DNA from 2 places in the Sphingobium fluminis genome. Region 2 is predicted to be linked to the other one. Evidence: predicted binding sites of a transcription regulator. Region 2 holds the regulator's gene; the other holds the start of a gene.
What was found. The regulator LexA, encoded in region 2, represses DNA repair genes until DNA is damaged. The targets are predictions, from matches to a motif close to GTTCCNCNCTTGTTCT.
Positions count from the first base shown of each region.

Region 1: WG907_RS12585 (ATP-dependent helicase) is a predicted target of LexA. The motif match lies at 1,783-1,798, and genes of this name have one in related genera.

Region 1 is NZ_JBBJUK010000004.1:110,362-113,768, forward strand. It holds gene WG907_RS12565 (pseudouridine synthase) at 1-212, shown strand, start outside; gene rsmD (16S rRNA (guanine(966)-N(2))-methyltransferase RsmD) at 209-748, shown strand; gene WG907_RS12575 (Fe-S oxidoreductase) at 799-1,227, opposite strand; gene WG907_RS12580 (GFA family protein) at 1,370-1,765, opposite strand; gene WG907_RS12585 (ATP-dependent helicase) at 1,867-3,407, shown strand, end outside.
Region 2 is NZ_JBBJUK010000004.1:214,282-217,688, forward strand. It holds gene moaC (cyclic pyranopterin monophosphate synthase MoaC) at 1-122, shown strand, start outside; gene WG907_RS13105 (molybdopterin molybdotransferase MoeA) at 119-1,297, shown strand; gene lexA (transcriptional repressor LexA) at 1,392-2,060, shown strand; gene WG907_RS13115 (ComEC/Rec2 family competence protein) at 2,021-3,407, opposite strand, start outside.

The sequences.
Region 1 (3,407 bases), 100 kb from region 2:
CCGGCCGGAACCAGTGGATCGAAATGACCCTGACCGAAGGCAAGAACCGCGAGGTGCGCCGCGTGCTCGAACATATGGGGCTTCAGGTCAACCGCCTGATCCGCACCAGCTATGGTCCGTTTCTCCTCGCCGACCTGGCACCGGGCAAAGTCGAAGAGGTGCGCCAGCATGATCTCGTCCAGTTCCGCGCCAGCCTGAAGAACAAGGCATGAGGATCATCGCGGGTCAATGGCGCGGCCGCCCGTTGATCGCGCCGAAGGGCGACGCCACGCGTCCCACCGCCGATCGCACGCGTGAAACGTTATTTTCGATGCTCGTCAGCCGACTCGGTTCGTTCGAGGGGCTGGCGGTCGGTGATTTCTTCGCAGGGTCCGGGGCATTGGGTTTTGAGGCGCTATCGCGCGGCGCCGGCTCCTGCCTCTTCGTCGAGCAAGACAAGCCGGCGATCGACGCGATCCGCGCCAATGGCGACCGGCTCGGCATCCGCCCAGACATTCGCACCTCAAGCGTTCTTTCGCTGGGAAGCAGCCAGAGGCCGCTCGATCTGCTGTTCATGGACCCGCCCTATGGCACCGGAGCGGGGGCGGTGGCCCTCGACAAATTGTCCCGCCTCGGCTGGACCGGGCCCGCCAGCTGGATCAGCATCGAGACGGATCGTCGTGAGGATATATTGGTCAAGGGCTTTATCATCGATGCGGTGCGCGATGTCGGCAAGGCGCGGCTGACCCTGCTTCGTGCCGATGCCTGAAGCGGTCCGGGTCCCGCAAAGCACAGGCTTCACGAGACCCTGATCGATGATTAACGGTGGCGGCGCGCCTTACGCTGCCCTTCGCCGCGATTGATGCAGCTATCCTGCACCGTCTTGCTGCAAACCGGATAGTCCTTCGCTTCGGTCGGTGGCGGCGTGACGTTGCCCCCTACCGTGACCGGATTGGCGGACGTTCCAACCGGCGCTGTGGCATCCTTCGGCGCATCGGCCGGCGCTGGCACCATACCGGTATCGGCCGGAACCGCGCCGGTCGGCTGGCCTGCGTTGGGATCGGCAGCCTGAGGCGAGGCCGCCGCAGGGCTATCGGTCTGGGTCGCATCGCCCATCGGCATGGACGAAGCGGGATCGGCGGCAGTCGGCTGAGCGGTTTGGGCAGGCGCGGTCTGTGCGACCGCCATGCCTGTCAGACCAGCGGAAAAAGTCAGCAGGGCGGCGCCTGCCAGCATGATGGATTTCATCGGGATCATCCTTCCTTATCTTGTCGGCCCGTTGCATCCGTCAGGATGCGGCACGCGAAGAACCAGCACCGGTAAGCGCCCGTTCCCCTCCCGACGACGAAGCGTGGCTTATGCGCCATGGACTGACCAAAAACGGGGGAATTCAACCCGACGGATAGCGATCGAATTTGGGCAGTTCGTGCGCATCGGCCATCCATGATGGTGCATCCGCCACCTGAATATGGGCCTGCGGCGGGAGAGCCGAAGGATCGTCCAGCGTGCCGGTCTGGATGTCGACCATGCCGGGAAAGGCGACCGGATTTCTGTAAAACAGCCCGGTTCCGCAAGTACCGCAAAACGCGCGACTGACATTGTCGGACGATTGGTACGTCACCGGCGCACCGCTGATTGTCACCCGTTCCTCGGCGAACAAAGCCCAGCCCACCATCGGCGCACCCGCGCTCCTGCGGCAGTCCGAACAATGGCAAAGCGAACTATGTACCGGGTCACCATCGGCCTTATACGCGATGGCGCCGCATTGGCATCGGCCCGTGACCATATCTTCCTCCTTGCGTGATTCTCTTTTTGTTCTCATAGAAAGCGCCTCACGGCAAGTGCGCCACCTTGCCCCTGCCGTTGCCTCTTCCTAGTTGTTCATCGATGACACCCGACCAAGCCCCTGCTGACGAACCGCCATATCTCCGGGGCCTTAACGCGCCCCAGCGCGAAGCCGTGCTGACGACGGAAGGCCCTTTGCTGGTCCTGGCCGGCGCGGGCACGGGCAAGACCGCCGCGCTGACGGCGCGGCTGGCGCATCTGGTCGCGACGCGCCGCGCCTATCCGTCCGAAATCCTCGCCGTCACCTTCACCAACAAGGCAGCGCGGGAAATGCGCGAGCGCGTTGGCCGGATGATCGGCCCGGCGGTCGAGGGCATGCCCTGGCTCGGCACCTTCCACGCCATCGCCGCCAAGATGCTGCGTCGCCATGCCGAACTGGTGGGTCTCCATTCCAACTTCACGATACTCGACACCGACGATCAGTTGCGCCTGATGAAGCAACTCATTCAGGCAGAGGGCATCGACGAAAAGCGCTGGCCCGCGCGGCAGCTGGGCGGCCTGATCGACCAGTGGAAGAATAAGGGCCTGACTCCGCAGGATGTAGGCGCGGGCGAGAGCGAAGGCTATGCCAATGGCAAGGGGCAGAAGCTCTATGCCGCCTATCAGGCGCGACTGGCGCAGGTGAACGCCTGCGATTTCGGTGACCTGCTCCTGCATGTGCTGACGATCCTCAAAACGCATCGGGACGTGCTCGAACAGTATCAGCAGCGGTTCCGCTATATCATGGTGGACGAATATCAGGACACCAACTCCAGCCAGTATCTCTGGCTTCGCCTGCTCGCCCAGACCCGCAAAAATCTCTGCTGCGTGGGCGATGATGACCAGTCGATCTACAGCTGGCGTGGCGCAGAGGTGGCGAACATCCTGCGCTTCGAAAAGGATTTTCCCGGCGCGACGATCGTGCGGCTGGAACAGAATTACCGGTCGACGCCCCACATATTGGGCGCGGCGTCGGGCGTGATTGCTGAAAATGGCGGGCGGCTCGGCAAATCGCTGTGGACCGAGATCGATGTCGGCGAAAAGGTGCGCGTGCTGGGCGTGTGGGACGGGCCGGAGGAAGCGCGACGGGTCAGCGAGGAGATCGAGGCGATCCAGCGCACGGGCGGATCGCTGGACGACATCGCCATTCTCGTGCGGGCGCAGCATCAGACCCGTGAATTCGAGGACCGCTTCATCCAGATCGGCCTGCCCTACCGCATCATCGGCGGCTTCCGCTTCTACGAGCGCGCCGAAATCCGCGACGCGCTGGCCTATCTTCGGCTGGTCAACCAGCCTGCGGACGATCTGGCGTTCGAACGCATCGTCAACATCCCCAAGCGCGGCCTTGGCGACAAGGCGGTGGAAAAGCTGCACCGGCTCGCGCGGGCGGAGGGCATTCCGCTGGCGCTGGCCGCCGCGCGCATCCTCGATACCGATGAACTGACGCCGCAGGCGCGCCGCGCGTTAGGGGCCTTCATCGGCGATCTCGCCCGCTGGCGCGACCGGTCCGGGCAGTTGCCCCATGCCGAACTCGCGCGCCAGATATTGGACGAGAGCGGCTATACCGCGATGCTCCAAGCCGATCGCACCGTCGAAAGCGCTGG
Region 2 (3,407 bases):
CCAGCGTCGCGCTGCTCACCATTTACGATATGGCCAAAGCGTTGGATAAGGGCATGATCATCGGTAACGTCCGTCTGCTCGCCAAGTCTGGCGGCAAATCGGGTGACTGGCGCGCATCATGAGTCTGATCCCCGTGAACGAAGCGCAAGCGCGCCTGTTCGCACTCGCATCCTCACTGCCGGCTGAAGAACTGGCGGCCGTCGATTGCGCCGGGCGCTGGCTTGCGCGCGATCTCCACGCCTTACGCGATCAACCCTGGGTCGACCTGTCCGCCATGGACGGCTATGCCGTCCGCGCGTCGGAATGGCCCGGCCCCTGGACGGTCACGGCGACGAGCGCTGCTGGCGGGGGCGTGCCTGATCCGCTTGTTCAGGGCACCGCTTGCCGCATCTTCACCGGCGCGCCGATGCCTATTGGTGCCGACGCCATCCTCATTCAGGAAAATGCACGGGTTGAGGACGGCCGGTTGTCGGGCCTTGACGATGCGTTGACGCCAGGCCGTCACGTCCGGCCCGCCGGGTCGGATTTCAGGACAGGCGATTCGCTGCTCCCGGCCGGCTCGTGGCTCGGCCCCCCGCAAATCGCGCTGGCCGTTCTGGCCGGGCACGGCTGTCTCCCCGTGGGCGGAAGGCCGCGCGTCGCCCTGCTATCCACAGGTAACGAGTTGGTGCCGCCGGGCGCCCTTACCCCGCCCGGCAGGCTGCCCAGTTCGAACGCACCGATGCTTGCGGCGATGTTGTCCGCGCTGCCCTGCGATGTCATCGACCTAGGCATCGTTCCGGATGATCTTCCCGCCCAAACCGACGCTTTTGCTCGCGCCGCCGGGGCGGATATAATCGTCTCGACCGGCGGCGCATCGGTCGGCGACCATGATCTGGTGCGCCCCGCCTTTCTCGCAGCAGGGGGCACGCTCGATTTCTGGAAAATCCGCATGCGGCCAGGCAAGCCGTTAATGGCAGGCACCATCGGGCAGGCAATATTCCTCGGTTTGCCCGGCAATCCCGTTTCGGCTTTCGTTACGGCGACGCTCTTTCTGTTGCCGCTGGTCCGGAGCATGGCCGGCGCTGCTGCTCCGGGGCCGCCCACCATCCGTGCAAATCTGGGTTCCATCTTGCCAGCCACCGGCGAGCGCGACGAATATCTGCGGGCGTTTCGAAGCGATGCGGGCGTCGTATCGGTCACCTCGCAGGATAGTGCCGCCATGGTTTCGCTGGCGGCGGCCGACTGCCTGATCCTGCGCCCGGCCGGTTCGCCTGTCGGCCAACCGGGCGAGAGCGTAACGATCCTTCCGATTTAGCGAGTGATCCTGCCCACCGGGGATGTCGGTGCCGCTTGACTTGCCTCAATTCGTTTCCTAAGTGTTCTCCATCCGTTCCATGGAGGCAAGTGGCATGTTGACGCCCAAACAGCAGGAACTGCTGAACTTCATTCACAGCCGGCTCGAAGAGGGTGGTGTATCCCCCTCGTTCGAGGAAATGAAGGACGCGCTCGATCTGCGTTCGAAATCCGGCATTCACCGGTTGATCAACGCGCTCGAGGAACGGGGATTCATTCGACGACTGCCCAACCGCGCGCGGGCGCTCGAGGTTCTTAAATTTCCCGAGGCCGTTGGCCGAAGCGTCAAGCCGCCATTTGCCAAGCCCCAGCTTGCGCCGAGCTTGCCGGTCGCGGCGAATGACGTCATCGAAATTCCGCTGCACGGGCGGATTGCGGCCGGCGTACCGATCGAGGCAATGGAGGGGCAGACTATGCTATCCGTCCCCGCCGCGCTGCTTGGAACAGGCGACCATTATGCGCTTGAAGTATCCGGCGATTCGATGGTCGAGGCCGGTATTCTCGATGGCGACTTTGCCCTCATCCAGCGCACCGAGGTGGCACGCGACGGGCAAATCGTCGTGGCGTTGATCGACGAGCATGAAGCGACGCTCAAATATTTCCGTAGAGAGGGGCCAAAGGTCCGGCTCGACCCCGCCAATAGCGCCTATCAGCCGCAAATCTACGATACCGGGCAGGTGCGGATTCAAGGTAAGCTTGCGGGGCTGCTGCGCCGATATAATTGATACGGTGGCCGGCTGCGGGGTGGGACCGGAACCCAGGGATGCGCGTCGCCGGGGGACCGGACCGTCTGGATGGTGGCGCTCTCAAGGTTGATCGCAATCCCGCCGGTGCGGCGCAGCAAGGCACGGTCGGCTTTCAACCAGCGTGCCCGACACCAGTTAGGCAAGCGGCGGTTGCTCAGAACGATATCCGCCGCCGCGCAGTCGCGCTCCATGGCTGCCCTGTCGACCAGCATATCGGATCGAGTGACCAGAATGCGCCACGGGCGCCCACCCGCAACCATGCGCAACGCGCACATGTCGGCGGAACAACGGGCTTCGGGAAGCGCCGCAATAGCGGCCAGTGCGCCGTCGAAACCAGCGCTCTCCGATAGAGAGTCGCGCACATAATCGCCCGCTCGATCACGCAGGATCGCCATGCCGCCGCCAGCCGTCCGGACCGCAACATGGCCCCCGTCGCCAGTCACCAATATGTCGGGCGGAGAAGCAGTAAAAATCGCGATTAGCCCCGGCAGGATGGCGAGCAGACCCAGCCAGCGCAGGCTTGTACGCCACAACAGCACCCAAAGCCCGCCCATCACCATGATCCCGTAGAGCCAAGGCGAGGTGGCTGGCGCGAGCATTACCGCCATCGGGCTCGCTGCGACACTGTGGGCAATGAACAGCAGCAGCCGCAGTGCTTGGCCGGTCAGCCACCACACCGGCGCGCCCAGCCCTGCGATATCGAGCAGAAGCGCGAGCGCCTCCAGCGGCATCACGACGAACGTCGTCAGCGGGATGGCGATCAGGTTGGCAAAGGCGCCGAGCAATCCCGCTTTGTGGAAATGAAACAGGGCGATCGGCGCCAAGACCAGTTCGACCGCGAAGCCCGTCGCGAGCAGCGCCAACAGCGCCCTACCGATGCGGCGCGATACGCTTTCGTCGCGCGCGGCAACGAACGCCCGATAGCGGGGATGTTCGCCGAGCGCGACGATCGCGATTACCGCGGCGAAACTCATCTGGAAACTGGGGCCGACCAGCGCATCGGGCCACAACGCCAGCACCACCAAAGCGCCCGCCGCAACGAGGCGCAGCGTGATCGCGTCGCGCCCCAGCGCCAGCCCCGCCAGTACGAGCAGCGCCGCGACGCACGATCGTACCGTCGGCACCTCCGCCCCGGTCAGCAGCGTATAACCGATCCCGGCCAGTGCGCCGCCGGCCGCCGCGATCATCATCAACGGCAGGCCCAGTGTCGCTTGTCGGCTGATCGCCATCACGCGCAACAGCAGGAAGATGACTGCCCCGATGAGGGCTGTGACATGCAGGCCGCTGATCGACAGCAGATGGGCAAGGCCGCTTCGCCGCATGGCG